DNA from 3 places in the Martinezella sp. CNPSo 3732 genome. Region 1 is predicted to be linked to each of the others. Evidence: predicted binding sites of a transcription regulator. Region 1 holds the regulator's gene; each other region holds the start of a gene.

Region 1 (21,872 bases):
CGAGCGCTTCTATCGCGTTAACGTTGAGGACAGCCGGTCCAAGAAGGGGACCGGTCTCGGGCTTGCCATCGTCAAGCATATTCTGACCCGCCACCGTGCCAGGCTGATCGTAAAGTCGGAAGTCGGAAAAGGAACCGACTTTACGGTCCGCTTCTGACAACCTCCGCCTATTCCTCGTTTAGGTGGCGATTTATCCAAATTATATCAGGCATATAGCCTGTCATAATTGTTTCACTCGCCTGACATAAAAGGGCGGTGTTTTCGCCAGTAAGAATGGACTGCCGAAAAGTGGATGTGGCCTCCACCTCGGCGCTCTTCAAAGCTCATCAGGGGGATTCGTTGTGAATGCTTTGAAAATGTCCGTTCTTGCGCTGGTTGCATCGGCTGCCGTTGCCGGCACTGCAACTGCCCGCGACCAAATTCAGGTTGCCGGCTCATCGACCGTATTTCCATATGCCAAGATCGTTGCCGAAACCTTCGGCGAGACCTTCACCAACTTCAAGACCCCTGTGGTCGAGTCCGCCGGCTCCGGAGCCGGCCTGAAGGAATTCTGCAAGGGCGTCGGAACGGATTCCATCGACATCGCCAATTCGTCGCGTCCCATCAAGGACAGCGAAGTCGAAGCCTGCAAGGCCGCCGGCGTCGCCGATATCCAGCAGATCAAGATCGGCTATGACGGCATCGTCTTTGCCTTCGACAAGAGCAATCCCGACATCAAGTTCGAACCGGTCGATCTCTACAAGGCACTTGCTGCCGAAGTGGTCGTCGATGGCAAGCTCGTTGCCAATCCTTACAAGAAGTGGTCTGAGATCAATCCATCGCTGCCGGATTTTGAAATCGCTGCCTATATTCCGGGCGAGAAGCACGGCACGCGCGAAGTCTTCGAAGAGAAGGTGCTTGCCGCCAGCTGCAAGGCTTCAGGCGCAGCCGATGTCATCAAGGCCACAGTTTCCGATGCCGGCCAGCAGGCCAAGAAATGCATTGCCGTGCGCAAGGATGGCGCCGCTGTTGATATCGACGGCGACTATCCCGAGACGCTGGCCCGCATCAATGCCAACAAGCATGGCATCGGCGTTTTCGGCCTGTATTTCTTCCAGAACAACGCCGACAAGCTGAAGGTCGCCACCGTCAGCGGCATCGTGCCCTCGGGCCAGACGATCGCCGACGGCACTTATCCGGTATCGCGTCCGTTGTTCTTCTACGTCAAGAAGGCCCATCTGGGTGTCATCCCGGGGCTCAAGGAATATGTCGATTTCTTCACGAGCGATCAGATGATCGGACCGGATAGCCCGCTGGCGGAATATGGCCTCGTGCCTGCGCCGGATGCAGAACGCGACCAGATCCGCAAGGATGTCGCGGGCGGGAAGATCATGTGAGTGCGTAAGGATCGAGCACCGGTGCGGCTTTCCGCTGCGCCGGCGTTCGCCGGGGAATGGGAATGAGTGTATCGCTGCTGCTGCTGTGCTTGTCGATCTTCGGCGCCTCCGCTTTCGTGCTGGGGCGGGTGAGGGCGGCTGCGCTATCGGGCGGCCGGTCCTCGTCTATGCATTCCCGGCTCGGCTATCACGGCGCCTATGCCGCTATCTGGGCGGTGCTTCCGCCCTTAGCACTCATCTGCGTCTGGCTGATCGCCGGCCCCATCGTCATCGACCGCCTGGTGACCAAATCCTTTCCCGAGGAAATTCAGTCTCTGCCGCCGGCCGAACTCAACCTCAGCTATGGCATGGTGCGCAGCATCGCCCGTGGCATGCGCCTGCTCGACAGCCGGGAGCTTGCCGACGTCGCAGGCGGCAAGGCCGATCTGCAGTTGCTGCTGGCGCAGAAGGGAGTTCCGCTCGCCGTTCGCCCCACTGGCTACATGATCGATGCCGCCAACAAGTATAACGGCATGCGTGAAGTGAGCCGGTTGGTGATGTCGGCGGCGGCGATCGTCCTGTCGTTGCTTTGCGCAGCCCATGGCCTTCGCGCGATCGCACCGCGTTTTCGCGCCCGCAACCGGGTCGAGCAGGTCATCCTCGGAGCCTTGATCGTTGCCTCCTCCATCGCGGTGCTGACAACGGTCGGCATCGTCGTTTCCATGCTTTCGGAGGCATCGCGTTTCTTCAACATGGTGCCGGCCCGCGAATTCTTCTTCGGTACCGTCTGGGACCCGCGTTTCACCGGCGCCGGCGCGCAGACCTCGGGCACCTTCGGTCTGATCCCGCTGCTGGCGGGCACGATCTATATCGGGCTCGTGGCCATGCTCTTCGCCGTGCCCATCGGCCTGTTTGCGGCGATCTACATGGCCGAATATGCCTCGGCTCGCGTCCGCTCCATCGCCAAGCCGATGCTGGAGGTTTTGGCCGGCATTCCCACGATCGTCTACGGCTTCTTCGCCCTTGTCACAGTCGGCCCCTTCCTGCGCGATATCTCCGCCGAGATCGATGGCTTGATGACCGGAAACTACAGAAGCTTCATCGAGGCGCAGAGCGTTTTGACGGCCGGCTTCGTCATGGGCGTGATGCTCATTCCTTACGTTTCCTCGCTATCGGACGATATCATCATGGCCGTGCCGCGTTCGCTGCGCGACGGCTCGCTCGGGCTTGGCGCCACCCGGTCGGAAACGGTCAAGCGCGTTCTCTTGCCGGCCGCCCTTCCGGGCATCGTTGGCGCGCTGCTGATGACTACGTCGCGGGCGATCGGTGAAACCATGATCGTGGTGCTGGCAGCAGGCGTTGCCGCGCGCATGCAGTTCGATCCCTTCGAGCCGATGACGACCGTCACGGTGAAGATCGTCAATCAGCTGACCGGCGATCTGGAGTTCACTTCGCCGCAGACGCTCGTCGCCTTCGCTCTCGGCATCACGCTGTTCTGCCTGACGCTCTGCCTCAACGTCTACGCGCTCTACATCGTCCGTCGATACAGGGAGCAATACGAATGAGCGGCGTCGTATCCTCCTCTCAGCTCAACATGCCGCGCGGGTTGACGCCGGGTGTGCCCGTGCGCCGCGATATCGGCATCGCCAGGCGCTACGCCGCCGAGCGCCGCTTCCGCGCCTATGGGATTACCGCCGTCATCTTCGGTCTCGTCTTCCTGGTCATCCTGATCTCGACCGTGGTCCGCACTGGCTATACCACCTTCGTTCAGACGTCGATCACCCTGCCGATCGAATTCTCCGAGAAGGTGATAGACCCCGCAGCCAAGCGCGCCAGTGATCCGAAGGTGCTGATCGCTGCCAACTACCCGGTACTGGTGCGCGATGCACTAGTGAAAGCGCTCGGCATCGATCCGGCCAATCGCGCGCTCGTTCGCGAGGCGACGGCGATGGTGTCGGACGGCGCCAGGATCGCACTGCGTGACAAGGTCGTCGCCAATCCTTCGATCATAGGGGCGACGCAGAAGGTCACGTTCCTCGCCAGCGCCAATATCGATTCCGCCAACAAGGGCCAAATCGATCTGACAGTCGATGAGAAGGATCGCAAGATATCCGACCGCCAGGTCGCCTGGATGAAGCAACTCAGCGAAAGCGGTGTGCTTTACAAGGCCTTCAACAGCGGTCTCTTCCTGTCGGGCAATTCGAGCCGGCCCGAAGCCGCCGGACTCGGCGTCGCTCTGATCGGCTCGTTCTACCTGATGCTGGCCGTTCTCGTGCTGGCCTTGCCGGTCGGCGTTGCCGCCTCGATCTATCTAGAAGAGTTCGCGCCGAAGAACCGGTTGACGGATCTGATCGAGGTCAACATCAACAATCTCGCTGCCGTCCCCTCGATCGTCTATGGCCTGTTGGGCCTCTCGGTCTTCATCAACATGATGGGTCTGCCGCGCTCGGCCTCGCTGGTCGGCGGTCTCGTGCTGAGCCTGATGACGTTGCCGATGATCATCATCGCCACGCGCTCGGCCTTGCGTGCCGTGCCGCCGTCGATCCGCAGCGCGGCGCTCGGGCTTGGCGCATCGCGCATGCAGATGGTCTTTCATCACGTGCTGCCGCTTGCCATGCCCGGCATCCTGACGGGCACGATCCTCGGGCTTGCCCACGCGCTCGGCGAGACCGCGCCGCTGCTTCTGATCGGCATGGTCGCCTTCGTCGCCAACTATCCGACATCGCCGCTCGACCCTTCGACGGCGCTGCCGGTGCAGATCTACATGTGGGCGAGCGAAGCCGAGCGGGCCTTCGTCGAAAGGACATCCGGCGCCATCATCGTGCTTCTCTTCTTCCTCGTCGCGATGAACATCGGCGCCATCCTGCTGCGCCGCCGTTTCGAGCGGCGCTGGTAAGGGAGGGCGCACGAAATGAACATGATGACGGAAGCCGCCAGCGAAAAAGCATTGTCCAAGAAGATGATGACGATCCCCTACAAGATGATCGGCCAGGACGTTTCGGTCTATTACGGCCACAAGCGGGCGCTCTTCGACGTCAATCTGAAGATTCGTGCGAATACGGTCACGGCTTTGATCGGCCCTTCCGGTTGCGGCAAGTCCACCTTCCTGCGCTGCCTCAATCGCATGAACGATACGATCGAGACCTGCCGTGTCACCGGCAAGATCACGCTCGACGATCAGGATGTCTACGACGACGGCATCGACGTGGTGGAATTGCGCGCCCGCGTCGGCATGGTCTTCCAGAAGCCCAACCCGTTTCCGAAGTCCATCTATGAGAACGTCGCCTACGGCCCGCGCATCCATGGCCTGCATCGCTCAAAGGCCGATCTCGAGCATGTCGTCGAAACAAGCCTGCAGAAGGCTGGTCTTTGGGGCGAGGTGAAGGATCGCCTCCATGACGCCGGCACGAGCTTGTCGGGCGGTCAGCAGCAGCGTCTGTGCATCGCGCGCGCCGTTGCGGTCAGCCCGGAGGTCATCCTGATGGACGAGCCGTGCTCGGCGCTCGATCCGATCGCGACCGCCAAGGTCGAGGATCTCATCCACGAGCTTCGGGAGAATTTCACCATCGTCATCGTGACGCATTCCATGCAGCAGGCAGCCCGCGTCTCGCAGCGTACCGCAATGTTTCATCTCGGCCACCTGGTCGAGGAGAACGACACCGATAAGATGTTCACCAATCCCGACGATTACCGCACGCAGGATTACATCATGGGCCGTTTTGGTTGATGATGTCAGGCGCGCGGCTCATTTCACACAGTTCACCTTGAGGATAGAAAAATGGTCTCCACCCACATTCTCTCAGCCTATGACGAAGACCTGAAGTTCCTGACGCGCCGCATTGCCGAAATGGGCGGCCTGGCCGAGCAGATGGTTAGCGACAGCGTACGCGCGCTGGTCAACAGCGACGCTGCCTTGGCCCAGAAAGTCATCTCCGATGACGTCGTTCTTGACCATGCCGAGCGCGAAGTCGGCGACAAGGCGATCGTCACCATTGCTCGCCGTCAGCCGATGGCAGCGGACCTTCGTGAAATCATGGGCTCGATCCGCATCGCCTCCGATCTGGAGCGCGTCGGCGATCTCGGCAAGAACACCGCAAAGCGCGTCATCGCTGTGCAGGGCACCGGTGTCCCCCGCCGTCTCGCCCGCGGCATCGAGCATCTCTCCGAACTGGCTTTGAGCCAGCTCAAGGAAGTTCTCGATGTCTACGCGACCCGCTCGCCCGACAAGGCCGTGTCGATCCGCGAACGTGACGAGGAAATCGACGCCATGTACACCTCGCTCTTCCGCGAGATGCTGACCTACATGATGGAAGATCCGCGCAACATCACCACCTGCACGCATCTTCTCTTCTGCGCCAAGAACATCGAGCGCATCGGCGACCACGCCACCAATATCGCCGAGACGATCTATTACATGGCGACAGGTGCTCAGCCGGAAGGCGAACGCCCGAAGGACGATACCGCCAATACCGTCGGCGCAGTGACGGAATAATCTGGAAGCGAAGAAAGGAGACCATAGGCGCATGGTTCCGAGAGTTGCTGTTGTAGAAGACGAGGAAGCGCTCAGCGTTCTGCTGCGCTACAATCTTGAGGCCGAAGGCTTCGAGGTCGACACGATCCTCAGAGGCGATGAGGCCGAGCTGCGTCTCCAGGAGCGCATCCCCGATCTCCTGATCCTCGACTGGATGCTCCCCGGCGTATCGGGCATCGAGCTCTGCCGCCGGCTGCGTATGCGGCCGGAGACGGAGCGACTGCCGATCATCATGCTGACGGCCCGCGGCGAGGAAAGCGAGCGCGTGCGTGGGCTTTCGACCGGCGCGGACGATTATGTCGTCAAGCCGTTCTCGACGCCGGAGCTGATGGCTCGCGTCAAGGCGATGCTGCGGCGTGCCCGCCCGGAGGTTCTCTCCACGGTGCTGCGCTGCGGCGATATCGAGCTGGACCGCGAAACCCATCGCGTCCACCGCAAGAGCCGCGAAGTACGGCTGGGGCCGACGGAATTCCGCCTGCTGGAATTCCTGATGTCCTCGCCCGGCCGCGTCTTCTCGCGCTCGCAGCTGCTCGACGGCGTATGGGGTCACGATATCTACGTCGACGAACGCACCGTCGACGTCCATGTCGGCCGCCTGCGCAAGGCGCTCAATTTCTCCAATATGCAGGATGTCATCCGCACCGTTCGCGGCGCGGGCTATTCCATGGAAGCCTGAGCGGCTTGCCGCTCGGGTATCACTAAAGCATGTCGCCCAAAAGTGCGTAGCGGTTTTGCGAGAACGACATGCGCCAGACGGAAAACCTAAAGCACAGGAAGCGAATCTGAAAGATCGTGACGTGCTTTAAATAGCGGCGGAAATAGAAAAACGGGCCTCGAGGGCCCGTTTCTCATTGTCTTGCTGTGGCTTTCAGCCGTTGTTACGACGGCGGTCATGCACCGGCTGGTATGCCATGCGCTGATGATAGGTGCAGTAGGGCGAAGAATCTGGGCTGTCATTGCCGCAGAAGTGGAAGTCGTCCTTCAGCGGGTCGCCGACCGGCCACTTGCAGGTGCGCTCCGTCAGTTCCGTCAGGCCGAGGCGGCGGGAGATCGGAACGACGACGTTCGATGCCGGACGATACTGGATTTCATTGACGGAATCGATCTCGATCTCTTCCTTCAGCATGGTTGCGCCCTGCTGGCGGGCGACGACCGTGCGGGTAGCAACGCGCGATCCGTAGGTCGCGGCGCGGGGTGCAGCTGCGCTGCGCTTCGGCGTGCGCGCTGCGGTTGCCGTGCCGCCCGCCTTCGCTCGGCCGGGAAGGTTCAGGCGGTGCACCTTGCCGATGACGGCATTACGGCTCACGCCACCGAGCTGCGCAGCGATCTGGCTGGCGCTCAACCCTTCGGACCATAGCTTTTTCAGCTTCTCGACGCGTTCGTCTGTCCAATTCATGCCCTGTCTCCGCTGTCGCGTTTCCGATGGCAGAATCCCTCACCATTGCCTCGCATGGGAACGAGGCGCGAAACGCTCTAAAATTGTGGTGACTAGTTCCGCCGCATGCAGTCTAGCAATTGCTTTTTAACCTAGTGTGAGGCTGACTCCGTGACAAGAGTCGCGAGAATCTTGAGGAATCGATTTCGAGGTTTTCCCCAACTTGCTGCCCAGGCGTGGCATTTCTGCAATAGGCGCCGCCGAACCTATCTCTTTTGCCCGCAAGCGTTATCTCGCACCTGCTAAAACGCCAGTTTTGTTGACATCGCGATGCAAAACATCAATAGTGCCCAGGCCGCCGCAAGGCGGCATTTTTGATTTTTTCGGACCCGTTTCATCAAATGGAAGCGATCGGTCCTTAAAGTTGTGATCAGGAGATATGGCCATGGCCGAGACCACGCCGCTTTATGACACCTACATGCGCGCTCCGCTACGGTTCGAGCGAGGCGAGGGCGTCTGGCTGGTCACCGAAAATGGCGAACGCTACCTCGATTTCGCAGCCGGCGTCGCGGTCAACTCGCTCGGTCATGCTCATCCTCATCTCGTCGCCGAGCTGAAGGCGCAGGCCGACAAGGTCTGGCACCTGTCCAACCTCTATGAGGTGCCCGGTCAGGAGAAGCTGTCGAAGCGGCTGACGGAAGCGACCTTCGCCGACAAGGTGTTCTTCACCAATTCGGGCGCCGAGGCGCTGGAATGCGCCATCAAGACGGCGCGGCGCTATCAATTCGCCAAGGGGCATCCCGAGAAGTTCCACATCATCACCTTCGAGGGCGCCTTCCACGGCCGCACCATCGCAACGATCGCCGCTGGCGGTCAGGAAAAGTATATCGAAGGCTTCGGCCCGAAGGCACCGGGTTTCGATCAGGTGGAGTTCGGCGATCTCGCTGCCGTGCGTGCTGCCATTACCGACGCAACGGCCGGGATCCTGATCGAGCCGGTTCAGGGCGAGGGCGGCATTCGTCCCGCGACCAACGAATTCCTGCGCGGGCTGCGTGAGATCTGCGATGAGCACGGCCTGCTGCTGATCCTCGACGAAGTACAGTGTGGCGTCGGCCGCACGGGCAAGCTCTTTGCCTACGAATGGGCCGGCATCAAGCCCGATATCATGGCGGTCGCCAAGGGCATCGGCGGTGGCTTCCCGCTAGGTGCGTGCCTTGCGACGGCGGAAGCCGCTTCCGGTATGAAAGCCGGCACACACGGTTCGACTTATGGCGGCAATCCGCTTGCCATGGCAGTCGGCAACGCCGTTCTCGACATCGTGCTTGCCGAAGGCTTCCTGCAGCATGTGCGCGATGTAGCGCTGGTGTTCCGCCAGGGGCTCGCCTCGCTCAAGGATCGCTTCCCGGATATCATCGAGGACGTTCGCGGCGAAGGCCTGATGCTTGGTGTCAAGGCGGCCATCCCGCAGGCGGAGCTGCTGCAGGCGATCCGCGCCGAGCATTTGCTTGGCGTGCCGGCTGGCGATAACGTCATCCGCCTGCTGCCGCCGCTGGTCGTTACCGCCGAAGAAGCACGCGAAGGTCTTGCCCGCCTGGAGCGTGCCGCCGAGCGTGCGCGCGCTGCCCGCGTCAAAAAATCGGCTTAAGCTTACCGCCCGCATTTGGGGGCGTTCCTGCCCCTCGCGGGCGTTTTTGTTTTTTCTGGAGTACAGGTAAGGACATGGCTTCTCCGAAACACTTTCTCGACCTCTCTGCCGTTCCGGCTGCCGATCTGCGCAATATCATCGACGACGCGATCGTGCGAAAGAACGCGCAGAAGGCCGGCACGGCCGACAAGCCGCTGGCCGGCAAGATGCTGGCGATGATCTTCGAGAAGCCGTCCACCCGAACCCGCGTTTCCTTCGATGTCGGCATGCGCCAGCTGGGCGGCGAGACGCTGTTCCTCTCGGGCACGGAGATGCAGCTTGGCCGCGCCGAGACGATCGGCGATACGGCCAAGGTGCTGTCGCGCTACGTCGATGCGATCATGATCCGCACGACCGATCATTCGCGCCTGCTGGAGCTGGCCGAACATGCGACCGTTCCGGTCATCAATGCGCTGACCGACGATACGCATCCCTGCCAGATCATGGCGGATATCATGACGTTCGAGGAGCATCGCGGCCCGATCAAGGGCAAGACGCTCGCCTGGACGGGCGACGGCAACAACGTGCTGCATTCGCTGATCGAAGGGGCCGCGCGCTTCGGCTATCGCATGAATATGGCGGTACCCCTTGGTTCTGAGCCGAAGGATCACTATCTGAACTGGGCCCGCAACGAGGGCGCCGAAATCATGCTCTCGCATGATGCAGACCGTGCGGTCGCCGGCGCCGATTGCGTGGTAACCGATACCTGGGTTTCCATGAATCAGGAGCACCGGGCACGCGGTCACAACGTCTTCCAGCCCTATCAGGTCAACAAGGCTTTGATGGCACAGGCCGGCAAAGACGCTTTGTTCATGCATTGCCTGCCCGCCCATCGCGGGGAGGAGGTGACGGATGAGGTGATCGACGGTCCGCAATCCGTTGTCTTCGATGAGGCGGAAAACCGCCTTCATGCGCAGAAGTCGATTCTTGCTTGGTGCCTGGGCGCGATCTGAAGATATCAAACCGCGTCTTGAGGCGCGGGCCCTAGAGCCGGATGGCCTTAGGTCGAAGCGACCTAAGGCCTGAATCCGGTCTAGAATCAAAGAAATAGAGCATGACGGCGCCCGAAAACCGCTCTCACTTTTCAGCGTCATGCTCCAGGAGTAAAGCAATGGCCGAAAATGCCGCAACGCTGGGTCAGTTCGATTTCGCCGGTGACGATCATGTCGTTCCCTTCCAGGTGGAAGGTCTCGACGTGCGCGGCCGTGCCGTACAGCTTGGTCCGCTGCTGGACGCGATCCTCGCCCGGCACGACTATCCGATGCCGGTTGCACGCCTTCTGGCCGAGGCCATCGTCCTGACCGTCCTGCTCGGCACATCACTGAAGTTCGAAGGCAAGTTCACGGTGCAGACCAAGGGCGACGGTCCCGTCGACCTTCTGGTTGCCGATTTCTCGACGCCGGAAAATGTTCGCGCCTATGCCCGTTTCGACGAAGAAGCGCTGGCAAAGGCAGTCGCCGAAGGCAAGACCGAGCCGGAACAACTGCTCGGCAAGGGCGTCCTCGCCTTCACCATCGATCAGGGCCGTTTCACGCAGCCCTATCAAGGCATCGTCGCGCTTGACGGCGCATCGCTCGAAGAGATCGCCGGCACCTATTTCCGCCAGTCGGAACAGATACCGACGCGCGTGCGCCTCGGTGCTGCAGAGCTCTTCGATCGCGACGAGAATGGCAAGCCGCGTCACCGCTGGCGTGCCGGCGGCCTGATCGCGCAGTTCCTGCCGGAGGCGCCCGAGCGCATGCGCCAGCCCGACCTGCATGGCGGCGACGGCGATACCGGCGTGCGCGATCATGCCGAAGACGATGCCTGGGCGGAAGCGCGCAGTCTGGTGGAAACCATCGATGCAGATGAGCTGACGGATCCGCAAGTCGGCACCGAGCGGCTTCTCTATCGCCTCTTCCACGAGCGTGGCGTACGCGTCTACGAACCGAAGGCGGTCTATGACCGCTGTTCGTGCTCGCGCGACAAGCTGAAGGGTGTGTTGAAGGGCTTCACGGCCGAAGAGATCGAGGCCAGCCAGGAGAATGGCGAGATCGCCGTGACCTGCGAGTTCTGCTCGACCACCTATCGCTTCGAAGTGTCGGAGATAGAAGCGGCGTAATGCCGCTCAGTTCAGCGTGCGCAGCAGGTTCGGCGTATCCAGCGAGAAGGCGGGGATCTTGACATGGAAGAGCTCCCCGTCGTCCGTTTCCATCTGGTAATGGCCGAACATCATACCTGAGGGCGTGTCCAGCGGGCAGCCAGAGGAATATTCATAGGTATCGCCGGGTTTCAGATGCGGCTGCTCGCCGACGACGCCTGGCCCCGTCACCTCATCCACTATGCCGTTCATATCGGTGATGTGCCAGTAGCGCGTCACCAGTTTCACGGCGCGCTGCGAGTGGTTGGAAATGACGATGCGATACCCCCATACATAGCGATCATCGTCCGGATCGGATTGCTCCTCCAGATAAAACGGCTCTACAACCACTTCGATGTCGCGTGTTAAGGCGCGATACATGCCTGATACCTTGCCACTGCTCTGAAGCGCCGGAGGCTCCTCGAAGCCCATTGTCGTTTCAGCATTTTCAAGTCTGCGGCATATTATCCGCTTTCCACTGCTCCCGCAAAGCGCAGGATATCTAGCGGTATCCTATAACCAATCCATTCCGTCAAGGAACGGCGTGATGAAATCTCGCTCGGGGAGGCGGATCGCTCTGAAATCCAGCTATTACGGCCAATGAAGAAGGTTAGTCCTTTCTTCTCAAAGTATCTCGTTTCGCCCGTCATTTAGTCTTGTCTACCATATTGTCGCAGGCAGAGCTTGTGGGGTGCGGATACGCTTGCCGCCATTGCTGGTGCACTTCAGGGATCGGGCGTCACATCTGATCGGGAATTATTAAAACCTCCCGGCCATATAACCTCCTGTTCCTCCTTTATGTTCCTCTGAGGGAACTTGCGCCTGATTCCCTCTCAGGAGGATTTCGGCTATGATCTGATTCTGGCATGGCCCGTGCCTCCCCCCTCCATTTGGGAAAGTATATTTCATGCGGGGCCGTCGATATCCAAACCGACTGTTTGAGCGCCTGGCATAAGGAGGGGTTGCGGTCATTGCTCGCAATAGGAGGTTTAGATGAGGCTTTCCGCCCCTGTTTATCATTTGAAGCGTAAGGCGAGGCTCCTGTCCCGCCAGCAGAATATCCCTTTGCACGCCGCGCTGGATCGCGTCGCGGCTGGCGAAGGTTTTGAAGGCTGGAGCTTGCTTGCAAGTAAAACGAGCTCGGCCGTGCCCGCCGGCGAGCTGTATTCGCGTTTAAGCCCGGGCGATCTGGTGCTGATCGGCGCGCGGCGCGGTCACGGCAAGACCCTGATGAGCTTGCGGCTCGCCGTCGAAGCCATGAAATCTGGCAATCGCGGTGTCTTCTTCACGCTGGAGGACACGGAAAAGGTGGTTTTGGAGCGTTTTCCTGTCATCGGCGCGGATCATGCGGAATTTGCCGGTCTATTCGAGTTCGACAATTCGGATGCCATCAGCGCCGATTACATCGTCGAGAGGCTGGCTCAGGCATCGCCTGGCACGCTGGCCGTGGTCGATTATCTGCAGCTGCTGGATCAGAAGCGGGAGAATCCGGAATTAATGATCCAGGTTCAGATATTGAAGACGTTTGCGCGCGACAGAGGCGTGATCGTCGTCTTCGTCTCGCAGATCGACCGCTCCTACGATCCGGCGCTGAAACCAGTGCCCGATCTCTCGGATATTCGCCTGCCGAATCCGCTGGATCTGACGCTGTTCGACAAGATGGTTTTCCTGAACAACGGCCTGGTCGAGTTCAAGGCTGCCAGCTGACGAGCTGCAAATTGTCTAAAGGCAATCGAGCCGCCCGGAGAAAATCCGGGCGGCTCGATCAATATCAGGCGGAAACCTGCTCGAGCGCGCGGGCGAAATCTTCGACCAGATCGGCGCCGTCCTCGATGCCGGCGGAGAAGCGCACGGTGCCCGGCGAAATCCCGAGCTCGGCGCGGGCCTCGTCGGTGAGGTTCTTGTGCGTCGTGGTGGCCGGATGGGTGATCAGGCTCTTCGAGTCGCCGAGGTTGTTGGAGATCTTCACGATCTCCAGTGCGTTCTGCAACTTGAAGGCCGCTTCCTTGCCGCCCTTGAGCTCGAAGGCGACCAGCGTCGAGCCGCCGCTCATCTGCTTGGCGATGATATCGGCCTGCGGATGGTCCTTGCGGCCCGGATAGATCACGCGGGCGACCTTGTTGGTCTGCTCGGCGAGGAAATCGGCAACCTTGGAGGCATTCGCCGTCTGCTGCGCGACGCGCAGCGGCAGCGTCTCGATGCCCTTCAGCAGCGTCCAGGCGGTAAAGGGCGACATGGCGGGGCCGGTGTGGCGGAAATAGTCCTGCAGGTTCTCGTCGATCCACTGCTTATCGGAAAGGATGACGCCGCCGAGCGAACGGCCCTGGCCGTCGATATGCTTGGTGGCGGAATAGACGACGATATGCGCGCCGAGTTCCAGCGGCTTCTGGAAGAGCGGCGTCGCGAAAACGTTGTCTACCACGACCTTTGCGCCGATCTGGTTGGCGAGTTTGGCGACAGCGGCAATATCGACCACTTCCAGCGTCGGGTTGGTCGGGCTTTCGAGGAAGAAGACCTTGGTGTTTGGGCGGATGGCCTTTTCCCAGTTCTCGGTGAAGCGGCCGTCGACCAGCGTGCATTCGATGCCATATTTCGGCGCGAGCGTCTCGACCACCCAACGGCAGGAGCCGAAGAGGGCGCGGGCAGCGACGATATGATCGCCGGCCTTCAGCTGGCAGAGGATGGCGGCGGAGACGGCAGCCATGCCGGAGGCGGTGGCGCGGGCGTCTTCAGCACCTTCCAGCGCGCACATGCGCTTTTCGAACATGTCGTTGGTGGGGCTGCCGTAGCGGGCATAGATGAAACCATCCGTCTCGCCCTTGAAGCGGGCTTCCGCGGCTTCCGAGGTGTCATAGACGAAGCCCTGGGTCAGATAGATTGCTTCGGAGGTCTCGCCGAATTGCGAACGGAGCGTTCCGTTGTGTACGAGTTGGGTTGCGGGGCGCCAAGTCTTGCTCATGCCATCACCACTTTCAAAACAAAAAAAACCGGTCGCAAAAGCAGACCGGTTCAACCCCGGTCTTTTTAGCCATTTGTTTAACGTGGCTGCAAGCCGACCGGCCAAATCACCACGGGATAAGTTGCAATACTGCCGTTGACGGCTTGCGTCAATTCCCTGAGTTTGGTTTTGTCACTGCTGCGTTTGCCATTATTTTGTGGGGAAGATAAAGGCCAATGGCTATAAATCGTTGGAAGCTAGCGATTGTATCCATCGTGCCGGTTTTCTTCACCTTGATGACATGGGGAGAACAGTGGAATTTGCTCTCTAAACTTCCCGAAGAGTTCGAAGCGGGACGATGGTCGTATTCTGATGAGCAATATGCTGCGTCAAAAGGCGTTTCACTCGTCCAGTTGCGAATTGATGAGCGAAGAATATGGGAAAAAGATCACGCGGACTGCAGATCGTGGCCTGGCCCATATGTTGAAAATAAATGCAGAGGTTTAATTTGTCCTTCAGCCGTTGGGTTGTCCGACATTTCTTGTACTTATTTCCCAGCGCTTCTCAAGTTACCGAGCGATGATTTTGGGACGGTGACCGCAGGTGTGTTTAGAGCGCTAAAATCGCTGCATTCCATTGGGATTTCTTTGTTGTTGGCTATTGTCGGAACGTTGTTTTCGGTATTCGGCTTGCCGGCCTTTTTCTCTCGATTTTCTCGATGGATACAAAAATAACTTGAATATAAGCGGATGAAGTAAAATGGCTCGCAATACTGGAATTCTGGCCGACCGGGCCATCGCAGCGCTGTTTGAAACGGGGCGGCTGACGAGCGAGAGAGAACTGGACGTCGATCAGATCCAGCCGGCAAGCCTTGACCTCAGGCTCGGCTCGCATGCCTTCCGTGTCCGCGCCAGCTTCATGCCGGGTCCGTCGCATCTGGTCGCCGACAAGCTCGACCGGCTGAAGCTGCATGTGGTCGATCTCTCCGAAGGCGCGGTGCTGGAAACGGGCTGCGTCTATATCGTACCGTTGATGGAGCGCCTCGACCTGCCGGAAGATATGTCCGCATCGGCCAATCCGAAGAGCTCGACCGGCCGGCTCGACATCTTCACCCGTGTCATCACCGACCGGGCGCAGGAGTTCGACAAGATCCCGGCCGGCTATTCCGGCCCGCTCTATCTCGAAATCAGCCCGCGCACCTTCCCGATCGTCGTGCGTCGCGGCTCGCGCCTGTCGCAGATCCGCTTCCGCGTCGGCCAGGCCCTGCTCACCGAACCCGAATTGCTGGCGCTGCACGAGAGCGAGACTCTTGTCGCCAGTAAGAAGCCGAACATCACCGGCGGCGGCATCGCGCTCTCGATCGACCTTGCCGGCGACAAGGAAGGACTGATCGGCTATCGCGGCAAGCACCACACCGCCGTTGTCGATGTCGATAAGAAGGCCCAGCACGATATTTTCGATTTCTGGGAGCCGCTTTATAGCCGCGGCCGCACCGAGCTGATCCTCGATCCCGATGAATTCTACATCCTCGTTTCGCGCGAGGCGGTGCATGTTCCCCCGCACTTCGCCGCCGAAATGACGCCGTTCGATCCGCTGGTTGGCGAATTCCGCGTCCACTACGCCGGTTTCTTCGATCCCGGCTTCGGCCACGCGCCGGCCGGAGGCCGCGGCAGCCGCGCCGTGCTCGAAGTGCGCAGCCACGAAGTGCCCTTCATCCTCGAGGACGGTCAGATCGTCGGCCGACTGATCTACGAACACATGCTGGAACAGCCGAGCAGCCTCTACGGCTCCGGCCTCGGCTCGAACTATCAGGCACAGGGCCTGAAGCTCTCGAAGCACTTCCGGCTCTAGGTGCCCACCAACCGGCCTTGACAGAGGCCGCCAACTGTTGGACATCTCAAAGATGCAGGCGGGTGTAGCTCAATGGTAGAGCAGCAGCTTCCCAAGCTGAATACGAGGGTTCGATTCCCTTCACCCGCTCCAATTCGTTCCATTCAGCTCCGTGTCCCTGCTCCGGTTCAGTGAGATTGTTTCGCTGTATAGGCAGCGAGCACCTTGGCTGGAGGCAGGAGTTTTCCGGACGCGTCCGACAGCCAGGTATCGTAGCGATAGAACATCATCGGCCCGATTGGAATGTGGGCACGAAGCCCATCGAGCGTATCGAGAAATGCCTGGAGGCACTGGCTCAAGGTTTCGCCCTTCTTGTTGGGAAATGCCTTGAGATCGAGAAATCCCCATTCAGTAAGCCACAGGGGCCTATCCGGACCGAGTGCGGTAGCATCCTCGTGCATTGTGCGTGCCACCGATCCGGCAATGTCGTTCGGCGACGCATAGATATGCGTGCCATAGCCGTCTACGCCATAGGATGAATTGCCAAGATAATTGAAGCCGTCGACGTTTTTCAGCATAGAGACCACCTTCGCCGGGTTCGAGAGATGCTTGGGCGGGCCGGCGCATTGATCGCAGCCATGGGCGATGCCGAAAGTGACGACTTTCGCATCCGGATAGTAGCGGGGCTCGTGCAGAATGGTCGCTCCCGCTTTCAGGAATGCGCCGTATCCACGCAGCCAGGTGTGCAATTCCTCCGCAGTGGCGGGATGGTCGTACGGCACGTCCGCGTCGTAATAATAGCTGTCATCCTCGTTGCCGAACTCGACGGCATCGATCGTGAGACCGGCCGTTTTCAGCGCACCGAGCAGCGTTTGGAAGCGCTGCGTGAATTTCTCAAGATCGATCTGACTCAGCTTCTTCGCTTTCCAGCCGTGATCGTGGGTTTGCAGCGGGACATCATAGTCCTCGTCCATCTGAACGACAGTCATCAAAAACTTAAGATGCTGCTGTTTTGCAATCCGGACCTCGCTCACGAAATTCGCCACACCTTGCGCCGAGCCGGAGGTCGGTCCATCGCGAAACCAGATGGCGCCCAGGCTTCGAATATTCTTGAGCGTCTTTTCCTGAACCGCCGCGCTCTGCGAAGAAAGCGCCGAGCGGTCGATGCCGAGTTCCGATGAGCGTGCAGGCACTCTCCACGCTGTCATGGCCAGGGCGACAATACAGGCGAAACCGGATAACCGTCCGTTGAACATCATATTCCGTCCCCGCGTCCTGTCTCGATTGAAGATGATGGCGCAAGCGCAATAGCCATTGTATGAAACTCTGCCCGTTACTATGCTTGCTTCATCCTCGATCCTGATGGTTACAATATTGAGGCGATGGTCAACGGGTCCGGCGTCTGATTGCAGGGCTCAGGTCAAGAATGGCCTTTTCGCTTTCAGCGTTTCCGTTAATGCCTCACCGAAGGTCGCAATCGGCCGCGCCAGCCGCCCGGCCGGCGGACGGTGCACCAGCCAGTTGACGACTTTCGGGCTGAAATCCGGTGCCTCGACGATTTCGACTGAATCGCGCCAGCGGCTGTCCGCCAGTGCCGCTGGCGTCAAGACGCCGATGCCGAGCCCGCGCGCGACCAGCGACATGCGCAGGTCGGCGCTCATCGCCTCGACGGCGACATCGAAGGGCAGGCGCTCGGCTTCGAAGCGGTGATGAATGAAGGCCCGAAAGCCGCAGCCGCTCTGGTTCATGATCCAGGGAAAACGGGAGAGATCTTCAAGGCTCGGCTCCGCGGGAACGCCGAGCGACGGCGCCGCAACGAGAATGACGGCATGGATTCCGAGCATTTCGCCGATGACATTATCCGGCGGCTGCAACCCCTCCGCCAGGCAGACGGTTGCTGCATCGAGCTGACTGTGAGCGACCTGCTCGATCAGCTGTGGCGACCAGCCGGTGACGATGCGCAGCGTCAATTGCGGAAACTGGCTGCGCAATGCGTCGAGCGGGGCGGATAAGGCCGCTTCGGAAAGATACGGCATGATCCCCAGACGGAATTCGCCGCCGATCGCGCCCCCGGGCGAAACGCCGGCCTTGAGATCGTCGAGCGAGCGCAGCACACGGCGCCCATGCTCATAGGCTTCGCGGCCCGCAGCCGTCGGCTTGAGGGGTTTCGACTGCCGGTCGAGCAGCGCAATGCCGAGACTGTCTTCCAGGTTCTGGATGCGCCGGGTGATGCCCGGCTGCGTCAGATTGATGCGCGCCGAGGCGGCGACGATCGAACCCGTCTCCACCACGGCGACGAAAGCTTCCAGATCATGAATGTTCATGATGAACTCGCATAAACATTATTATTTCATTTCAATTGCCGCATTATGCAGCAAAGGGATAAAGATGACTATCAATATTATCAAAATTATTGGAGAGCCTATGTCTCAAAATCCCGAACGTATGATGAGCGAGGGGGAGGACGACGTATCCGAGGCTGTCGCCGCACCCTCGACATTACTTTTTGCCGTCGCCACCGGCGTCATCGTCATCAATCTCTTTGCGCCGCAGACGCTGGTCGGCATCATCGGCCCGTCGCTCGGCTTTTCCGAGAGCGGTGCCGGCCTGGTGGCCATGGCCTCGCTGCTCGGCTATGCCGCCGGCCTGTTTTTCCTGGTGCCGCTGGCGGATCTCATGGAAAACCGGCAGCTCGTGCTGCGCATGCTTCTGTCGGCTCTGGTCATGGCTATTGCCGCCGCCTTCGCGCCGACGGGCTGGAGCCTGCTGATCTTCCTATTCCTGCTGGGAGCGGCCTGTTCTGCCATTCAGATCCTCGTGCCGATCGCGGCAGCGATGGCGCCGCCCGAGCATCGTGGTCAGGTGATCGGTAATATCATGAGCGGCGCGATGGTCGGCATTCTTGTCTCGCGCCCGCTGGCGAGCCTGATTGCCGATTTCTGGGGCTGGAGAAGCTTCTATGCCTTGAGTGCCGCGACGCTTGCGCTGCTCGCCGCTGTGCTCGTCCTGCGCCTGCCTGAGCGGCGCCCTCTGGTCAGCGCGAGCTATGGGGCCTTGATCGGTTCGCTCTTCGGGCTCCTGCGGGAGGAACCGGTGCTGCGGCTGCGTGCCTTCACAGCAGCCTTGATGATGGCGAGCTTCAGCCTGTTCTGGACTTCCGTCGCCCTGCGTCTGGCGCAGCCGCCATTCTCGCTCGGCCAATCCGGCATCGCCCTGTTTGCCCTTGTGGGTGCCGGCGGCGCTGCGGCGACTTCTGTCTTCGGCCGTATGGGCGACAGGGGCTGGACGCGGACGGCGACATTGGCCTCGCATCTGATTGTCCTCGCCGCCATGGCGCTGGCCGCCTGGGTGGGTGGAATACGATCGGGCGACTCGGTGGCGTTATTGATCCTTCTGGGCGTCAGCGCGGTCTTGCTCGATGTCGGCGTCACCGGCGATCAGACCCTGGGTCGTCGCGCCGTCAATCTCCTGAAGCCTGAGGCGCGCGGGCGCATCAATGGTCTGTTCGTCGGCATCTTCTTCCTCGGCGGCGCTCTCGGATCGGCGCTTGCTGGCACGGCATGGGACTTCGGCGGCTGGGTTGCCGTCTGTGCAGGGGCCGCGGGCTTCGGCGTGATTGCGTTGATCACAGGCCTTGCCGCGCGCATCTGAACAGCGCAGGCAACGGGACCGCACTTGTGAATGCACTGCCGCGTCGCCATCTGTAGATCATTCAGGTGGGCGCCAGGCAAACATGCAAAAACTGCCGCTCCTTGTCAGGAGCGTCGGAATGCGTGGAATAGCATGGTTTTACAGGTTGAGAGCGCTCTTTCGGAGCGGTGTGCTGAAGATTGCCCGTAGTACGAAAGTACCTCTCGGCACTAGGATCATCTGGAAGCGAGGCGACGTCCGCATCGGGGAAAGAGTGCATTTCCGCAAGGGTGTCGTCATCGATGCGCAGGAAGGCAGCATCGAAATCGGCGATCATGTCTCCTTCAACGATTACAGCATCCTGCTGGGCCGCGGCGGGATTGTCATAGGCAATGATGTGCGCATCGCCGCGCATGCGATGGTCGTTTCCTTCGATCACAATTTTGATGATGTTTCGCGCCCAATTCGTCTTCAGGGCGTGACGAAGAAGCCCATCGTCATCGAAGACGATGTCTGGATCGGAGCAGGCGCCAAGATTCTCGGCGGCGCCCACGTCGCCAAGGGATGCGTCATCGGCGCCAATGCCGTCGTCAAGGGCCGGACCAAGCCCTACGGCATCTATGTCGGCGCTCCGGCAAGGCTATTGAAACGGCGCGGAGAAGCCGAAGGCAACAGGTCCGGCAATATCGGGCTGTTCGCCCTCCCGAGAAAATAGGGGGGCGCCGCGATCGCGCCGGCCGGACCTTAGAATTCCGTCCAGTCCGCATCCTTGTTCGTTGTCGCCGTCTGTGTGGCGCCGAAGGCGCTCAGCAGCTTCTGACCGAGGGCGCGCGCTGGGGAAGCGGCCGGTCGCACCTTGGCATCATCAACGGCCCGGATGCGCGGAGTTGCAGCCGGCGGGGCTGTCGGTCGAGGCGCCGGCCTCGGCGCTGAGCTGGCGGCAGGTTTCGTCGAGATGCGCATGGCATCGCTACCATCCGTGCGAAACTGAGCAAGAAGATTGGACAGGGAGGCCGCTTCGGTCGCAAGGCTATGGCTCGCCGCCGTGCTCTCCTCGACCATGGCGGCATTCTGCTGCGTGCCGTGATCCATGGTGTTGACGGCCGTATTGATCTCCTGCAGGCCAGCCGACTGCTCGCGGGAAGCCTCGGCGATCGCATGCACATGCCGGCTGATTTCCTGCACCCCCGAGACGATGGCATCGAGCGCCTTGCCGGTTTCGCTGACCAGGCCGACGCCGGTGCGCACATGCCTTTCGGAAGTGCTGATGAGGTCCTTGATTTCCTTGGCAGCGTCGGCGGAGCGCTGCGCAAGCTCGCGTACTTCCTGGGCAACGACGGCAAAGCCCTTGCCTGCCTCGCCGGCGCGGGCGGCTTCGACACCGGCATTCAATGCGAGAAGATTGGTCTGAAAGGCGATATCGTCGATGACGCCAATGATATTGCTGATCTCCCCTGACGATTTCTCGATCTGCTGCATGGCGCCGATCGCATTGCGGACGATCTCGCCGGAGCGCTCCGCGTCGTTGCGTGTATGGGCGGCAAGCTGGCTTGCCTCCTGCGTGCGCTTGGCGGCGTCCTTGACGGTGATGGTGATCTGCTCCAGCGCGGCGGCGGTTTCCTCGACGGAAGCCGACTGCTGTTCGGTGCGTTTGGAAAGCTCGTCAGCCGCCGAGCGAATTTCCTCCGCACCGGCGCTGATGGCGCGGGCATTGGAGCCGACAGCCTGCATGGCTCCGTTGAGCCTGCTAAGCGAGTTGTTGAAATCCTGCCGCAACTGGTCGAGATGCGCGACGAACTGGACGTCGATCTGCGTAACGAGATCGCCTTCCGCAAGGCGCTTCAAGCCGTCGCCAACAGCCTCAACAGCTTGCTGGAGCTGTGCCGCCTCGGCCGCCTGCCTCGTTTCGCGCTGTGCCCGCTCGCTGTCGCTGAGGATGCGATCCGCCTCGGCCTGGGTTTCTAGGCGAGATCGCTCGACGGCATTGTCACGGAATACCGCGACGGCGGATGCCATCTGTCCGATCTCGTCACGGCGCTCGCGGCCTTCGATCTCGCTTGCCGTATCACCATGCGCGAGTGTCGTCATGCGCTGATGCAGCCGCATCAGCGGCGCGGCGATGCCCATCTGCGCGACATACATGCCGAGGAGGATGGCGAGCACGACGAGGCCGCCGAGAGCGAAGAGCATGGAGTTGACGGAACGGTTGAGGTGAACCGACAAGGTGTCGGCGCCGTCATTCATCCGGTTTGTCAGCGCTTCGTCGTTGGCCTGTATGCTGGCAATGAGGCTGGGCAGTTTTTGGTTGACCAGGATCAGGGTCGCTTCGGCGCCCTTCAGGTCGCCATTCTTGCGCTGGTCGATGGTCTTGTCGGTAAGCCCTTGCACTTCGTCGAGACGAGCAAGAATT
Region 2 (2,975 bases), on a different contig from region 1:
TTCCACTGCTTCAGCGGGTCCTGAATGCGCATGTTGAAGCGGAATTCCTGCTCCTCGTCGGTGATCGAGAACCAGTATTTCAGGAGAATGATGCCGGAGCGAACCAGCATGCGCTCAAAATCCGGCACGGAGCGGAAGAACTCCTCCAACTCCTCCGGCGAGCAGAAGCCCATGACGCGTTCGACGCCGGCGCGGTTATACCAGCTGCGGTCGAAAAGCACCATTTCGCCAGCTGTCGGTAGATGAGCGGCATAACGCTGGAAATACCATTGGTGCCGTTCGCGTTCTGTCGGGGCTGGCAATGCGACCACGCGGCAGACGCGCGGGTTGAGGCGCTGGGTGACACGCTTGATGGCGCCGCCCTTGCCGGCGGAATCGCGGCCCTCGAACAGCACGACGACCTTCAGCTTCTTGTACTGCACCCAGTCCTGCAGGCGCACGAGTTCATGCTGAAGGCGGAAGAGTTCGCGGAAGTAGACCCGCCGGTCGAGCGTCGCCTCGCCTTCGCTGATGAGACCTTCTGCGACCAGCTCGTCGAGCCGATCCTCTTCGAGCTGCATCTCCAGCTCTTCGTCGAAGCTATCGACGATCTCATCCTTGATGCGGCTGAGCGGGTCCTGGTTCTCTTCGGTCATTGCGCGCCTCCTGCTCTGTTTTCATCTTGTCGTTACTGCGGCTCACGGCCGCAAAGCCGGCGCATTCGGCAAATATGCGTCGGCTATGTCTCGGCATTATTCGGCGGTCCAGCCGCCGTCGACGGAAAGCGTCGTGCCGGTAATCTGCTTGGCTGTATTGCCGCAAAGGAAGACGGCGATTGCGGCCACTTCATCGACCGTCACGAATTCCTTCGTCGGCTGGGCGGCCAGAAGCACATCGTGCTTAACCTGCTCTTCCGTCATATTGCGCGCCTTCATCGTCTCCGGGATCTGCTTCTCGACAAGCGGTGTCCAGACATAGCCGGGCGCGATGGAGTTGACGGTCACGCCATCTTGTGCGGCTTCAAGGGCGATCGTCTTGGTGAGGCCGGTGATGCCATGCTTGGCGGAAACATAGGCCGACTTAAAGGGCGAGGCGACCAGCGCGTGTGCCGAAGACGTATTGATGATGCGGCCCCATTTGCGTGCCTTCATGCCGGGGATGGCGGCCTTGATGGCGTAGAAGGCGGCAAGCAGATTGATGCGGATGATCGCTTCCCACTTGTCGTCGGGAAACTCTTCGATCGGAGCCACGAACTGGATACCGGCATTGTTGACGAGAATATCGAGGCTGCCGAAGGCTTCCTCGGCTTCACGCACCATTGATGTCACTTCTTCGCCATTCATCATGTTGGCGGCGGAGTAGCGGCACTTCACGCCGAAATCGGCTTCGATGCCAGCGCGTTCCTTTTCGATCGCATCGGCATCGCCAAGGCCGTTGATCGTCACATTCGCGCCCTCGGCGGCAAAGGCACGGGCGATCGCAAGCCCGATGCCGCTCGTCGAACCGGTGACCAGCGCATTCTTCGAAGTCAACGAACCCATGATGCAACTCCTGCAATGTCTATGACATGGTTGAGTAAATGGAAAAGGCTGAGATGAGCGCACACTGCCAGCCTCGTATGTCGCTTTGATAACAGTGCGGTTTCGCCTCTCGCCGCAACCCTTCGACAGCTGACACTTCACTGTCATGCAACCGTGCAAGTTTTCGCTCCGGTACCGGCGATTTCCTCCAACGACGGAAGATACGATGAAGGTCGAAGACATTCTCAAGCATGCCTATGCGATGCCGCTGACCAACCCCTCCTATCCTCCCGGGCCCTATCGGTTCTTCGATCGCGAATATATCATCATCACCTACCGGACCTCGCGCGAAGCGCTTGAGGCGGTCGTGCCCGCGCCGCTCGAAATCGACGAGCCGCTGGTGAAGTACGAATTTATCCGCATGCCGGATTCCACCGGTTTCGGCGATTATACCGAGACCGGGCAGGTCATCCCGGTTACCTATCGCGGGCAGAAGGGCGGCTATGTTCACTCCATGTATCTCGACGACGATGCGCCGATCACCGGTGGCCGCGAGATCTGGGGCTTTCCGAAGAAGCTCGCCAGCCCGAAGATCGTCAACGAAGGCGAGGTCATCGTCGGCACGCTGCATTACGGCAGCGTTCTCTGTGCTACGGGGACGATGGGCTACAAGCACAAGCCGGTCGACCAGGGGCCGCTTCTGTCCGCTCTCTCGGAGCCCAATTTCCTGATCAAGATCGTGCCGCATGTCGACGCCACCCCGCGCATTTGCGAATTGGTGCGCTATTACCTCACCGACATTACCATCAAGGAAGCCTGGACCTCGCCCGCCGCCCTCGATCTCAGGCCGCATGTCATGGCCGATGTCGCGCGGCTGCCTGTGCTGGAAGTGGTTTCCGCGGTTCATTTCACCGCCGATCTGACGCTCGGGCTTGGTGAAGTCGTTCACGACTATCTCGCCGAGCGCAGATAGCCGCATCCTATTTTCATTTCATGCTGGAGACGGACCGTGCTTGAACGAAACACCAAGGCCGCAGCCCCGACCATTTCGGAAATTGCCGCTCAATATGATCGCGTCGCCCTGGTATTCCAGGGCGGCGGCGCGCTCGGCGCCTATCAGGCCGGCGTCTACGAGGCGCTTGCCGAAGCGGGATGCGAGCCGAGCTGGCTTTCGGGCGTCTCGATCGGCGCGGTCAATGCCGCTATCATCGCCGGCAACGAACCCGGCCGGCGGCTGCAGCGTCTGGAGCAATTCTGGCAGATCATCTCCGGTCGCAAGATCTGGGCCTATACGCCCGAAGGCGATTTCTTCCGCGATATCCGCAACCGCACCAGCTCGTGGATGACGATGACCATGGGCCAGCCCGGCTTCTTCAAGCCGCGCTTCCCCAATCCCTGGTTCGAATTGCCGGGCGCAGAAGGTGCCACCAGCTTCTATGACTCGGCAGAGCTCAAGAAGACGCTGGAGATGCTGAT
Region 3 (2,975 bases), on a different contig from region 1:
GAGATCATCGCGCCGATCATATTCTCGCTGCCGATTCAATTGCTTGCCTATCATACGGCCGTCTTCATGGGCACGGACGTCGATCAGCCGCGCAATCTCGCCAAATCGGTCACCGTGGAATAGCGCAACTTCCGTCCCACATTTGCTGTCACGTCGTCGTGAGCCGGGCGTTTGTTCGGCCTGCAGACGCGGCTGGCGGGTTGTATGCCGCGTTGATTTCTGGCACGATTCTTCCAATGAGATGGTGGGGAGGATTTGCCTGAAAGCGGTAGGCGGCGGAACGGAGTTTTCGAGCGGCGAATGACTGAAAAACTCATCAAAATGTCCGTGACCACGCGGATCAGAAACAATTTCCTGGCCGGCCTGATCATTTGCGCTCCGATCGCCATCACGCTCTGGCTGACCTGGTCCGTCGTTCATTGGGCCGATAGCTGGGTTCGCCCCTATATTCCCGCGCGCTATGATCCGGAAAGCTATCTGAATTTCGCCGTTCCCGGCACCGGGCTGCTGATCGCAATGATCTTCATCACGATCGTCGGCTTCCTCGCCAAGAATCTCATCGGGCAAAGCATCGTCCGTTTCGGCGAGTCGATCGTCAATCGCGTGCCGCTGGTGCGCACGATCTACAAGAGCGTCAAGCAGATCTTCGAAACGGTGCTGAAAGAGCAGGGCACCTCGTTCAAGAAGGTTGGTCTGATCGAGTATCCGAGCCCCGGCCTCTGGTCCATGGTCTTCATATCGACGGATGTCAAAGGGGAGATCGCCTCGAAATTCAACGCCATGGGGCACGACATGGTGGCGGTCTTCCTGCCGCCGACGCCCGTGCCGACGGCTGGCTTCCTTGTCTTCGTTCCGCGCGAAAAGATCACCGTGCTCGATATGAGCCCGGAGGATGGCGCCAAGCTGCTGATCTCGGGCGGCCTTGTATCGCCCGAATTCAAGGAAGAGCTGGTGGCAACGAAGAGCTTGCGTCCGCCGGTTCCGATGAAATCTTTGAGCTAAATTGCTCATCTTCCAATGGTTGGATCGATAGCTTCGCGTTTTGCGCGAACTGTCATGCCTCTATCATATTGACACCTTAGATCGTCAGTCGGGGCAGATAATCGCATGTATCTCAGCATCCAATGTTCGGGGCACGGGCACCGAGCTGCGGTTCTTCAACGCGGTCCGCAAACAGGCGGGAGATGGATGTCGTTGCCTCCACAAAGGTTTTTATCAGGAGGATATTGTCTTGAGATATATGCGTTCGAAGAGCTTGCCACTGCTGTCGGTGGCGCTTGCCACATTTGTTTTCACGGCACCGATGCTGGCGCTGGCGGATAATTCCGTGACGGTTGAAGGTGTGACGCTGGTCAACAAGGGCCGCGTCGCCGTCGGCCGTATCCCGGCCAACCTGCGCGACAAGTTCGGTGAAACCTTCGGCTCCGGTTCGGGCATGTCGATCGATGCCAAGAGCTGGGTTCGCAACGCCGACGGCACCTATAATGGCTCGCTGTGGCTGCTGCCGGACCGCGGCTATAATGTCGCCGGCACCACTGATTACCGCGGGCGTCTCAACACCATCGATATCAAGCTGACGCCGCTTGCTCCCGGTGCAACGCCTCCAGCCGGTAAGGAACAGTCAGGCGTCGAAGCCAAGCTCGCGGATACGCTGCTGTTGAAGGACAACAAGGGCAACGAAACCACTGGCCTTGACCCAGCCAACGGGGTTCGCCAGGCGGAAGGCGGCATGCCACTTTTGCCGCAAGCACCGAACGGCAAGATCTCGCTCGATAACGAAGCCATTGCCCGGCTGCCGGATGGTTCGATGTTCATCAGCGATGAATACGGTCCCTATATTTACCGCTTCTCGGCGGATGGGCGTATGATCTCGGCCACGGCACCGCCGGCCGCGTTTCTGCCGATCCGCCACGGTGCAGTGAATTTCTCCTCGAACAATCCAGGCCCGGGCGAAGCCGCTCCGGACCCAAAGGATCCGACGAGCGGGCGCCAAAATAATCAGGGCTTCGAAGGCATGTCCCTGACCCCGGACGGCAAGTTTCTGATCGTCGTGCTCCAGTCCGCAACCCGCCAGGATGGCGGCGATTCCAGCTCAACCAGGCAAAATACGCGCGCCCTGGTCTATGATGCCGCCGATCCTGCAAATCTGAAACTGGTGCACGAATATGTCGTGCCTCTGCCGGTCTTTACCAATGACAAGGGCAAGACGGCCGTCGCCGCCCAAAGCGAAATCGTGGCGCTCTCACCGACAAGCTTCCTGATGCTGGCGCGCGACAGCAACAATGGCTATGGCCAGAAGGGCGACAAGTCGCTCTATCGCAGCGTTGTGGCCGTCGATGTTTCCGCTGCCACCGATATTGTCGGCGGCAAGTTCGACGGCGATACGGCGGTCGCACCGAAGGGCGTTCTTGATCCTTCAGTCAAGCCGGCGGCAGTCAGCAATTTCATCGATATCAACGACAGCGCCGATCTTGCGCGCTTCGGCCTGCACAATGGGGCACCGAACGACCGCAATAACCTCTCGGAAAAATGGGAGGCCATGTCGTTCGTCAGCGTTCAGGATCCGAAGCTGCCTGACGATTACTTTCTGTTCGTTGCCAATGACAACGACTTCATCACCCAGGATGGTTTCCAGGTCGGCGCTGCCTACAAGGATGATAGCGGCGCCGATGTCGATACGATGTTCCAGGTATTCCAGGTCACCATTCCGGGCCTTGCTGCCAAATAATGTCTTGAAACAGGGGTGGGCGCCGTCGCTGCGCCCATCCACTCAGCCTGCCCGCAAAAAGCGGATCGCTTCGTCGCGACGGAAGAGATAGAGCAGGGTGCGTACCGCGGTGCCGCGCGCGCTCATAAGCTCTGGATCGCGCTCGATCAGATAGGCGGCATCCTTGCGGGCGATTTCCAGAAGATCGGCATGGGCTTCTAGGCTGGCGATGCGGAAGCCTGGCGTGCCGGACTGGCGCGTTCCCAGA

What was found. The regulator PhoB, encoded in region 1, activates phosphate uptake and scavenging genes when phosphate is short. The targets are predictions, from matches to a motif close to TGTCATNNANCTGTCAT.
Region 2: AC13RM_RS12635 (acetoacetate decarboxylase) is a predicted target of PhoB. The motif match lies at 1,651-1,667, and genes of this name have one in related genera.
Region 3: AC13RM_RS14020 (esterase-like activity of phytase family protein) is a predicted target of PhoB. The motif match lies at 1,053-1,069, and genes of this name have one in related genera.

What each region holds. Positions count from the first base shown of each region.
Region 1 covers NZ_JBXSOO010000021.1:85,504-107,375, reverse strand. The annotation lists gene phoR (phosphate regulon sensor histidine kinase PhoR) at 1-157, shown strand, start outside; gene AC13RM_RS26430 (substrate-binding domain-containing protein) at 357-1,376, shown strand; gene pstC (phosphate ABC transporter permease subunit PstC) at 1,439-2,920, shown strand; gene pstA (phosphate ABC transporter permease PstA) at 2,950-4,251, shown strand; gene pstB (phosphate ABC transporter ATP-binding protein PstB) at 4,267-5,082, shown strand; gene phoU (phosphate signaling complex protein PhoU) at 5,134-5,847, shown strand; gene phoB (phosphate regulon transcriptional regulator PhoB) at 5,879-6,562, shown strand; gene AC13RM_RS26400 (GcrA family cell cycle regulator) at 6,755-7,282, opposite strand; gene AC13RM_RS26395 (aspartate aminotransferase family protein) at 7,707-8,906, shown strand; gene argF (ornithine carbamoyltransferase) at 8,981-9,898, shown strand; gene AC13RM_RS26385 (Hsp33 family molecular chaperone) at 10,057-11,046, shown strand; gene apaG (Co2+/Mg2+ efflux protein ApaG) at 11,053-11,445, opposite strand; gene AC13RM_RS26375 (DNA helicase) at 12,058-12,771, shown strand; gene AC13RM_RS26370 (O-succinylhomoserine sulfhydrylase) at 12,836-14,023, opposite strand; SAM riboswitch at 14,068-14,146, opposite strand; gene AC13RM_RS26365 (hypothetical protein) at 14,239-14,736, shown strand; gene AC13RM_RS26360 (2'-deoxycytidine 5'-triphosphate deaminase) at 14,762-15,853, shown strand; tRNA gene AC13RM_RS26355 (tRNA-Gly) at 15,912-15,985, shown strand; gene AC13RM_RS26350 (hypothetical protein) at 16,021-17,025, opposite strand; gene AC13RM_RS26345 (LysR family transcriptional regulator) at 17,248-18,156, opposite strand; gene AC13RM_RS26340 (MFS transporter) at 18,257-19,483, shown strand; gene AC13RM_RS26335 (acyltransferase) at 19,602-20,177, shown strand; gene AC13RM_RS26330 (methyl-accepting chemotaxis protein) at 20,207-21,872, opposite strand, start outside.
Region 2 covers NZ_JBXSOO010000005.1:16,537-19,511, forward strand. The annotation lists gene ppk2 (polyphosphate kinase 2) at 1-635, opposite strand, end outside; gene AC13RM_RS12630 (3-hydroxybutyrate dehydrogenase) at 732-1,520, opposite strand; gene AC13RM_RS12635 (acetoacetate decarboxylase) at 1,726-2,472, shown strand; gene AC13RM_RS12640 (patatin-like phospholipase family protein) at 2,509-2,975, shown strand, end outside.
Region 3 covers NZ_JBXSOO010000006.1:94,172-97,146, forward strand. The annotation lists gene glmS (glutamine--fructose-6-phosphate transaminase (isomerizing)) at 1-123, shown strand, start outside; gene AC13RM_RS14015 (DUF502 domain-containing protein) at 301-1,002, shown strand; gene AC13RM_RS14020 (esterase-like activity of phytase family protein) at 1,241-2,728, shown strand; gene recG (ATP-dependent DNA helicase RecG) at 2,771-2,975, opposite strand, start outside.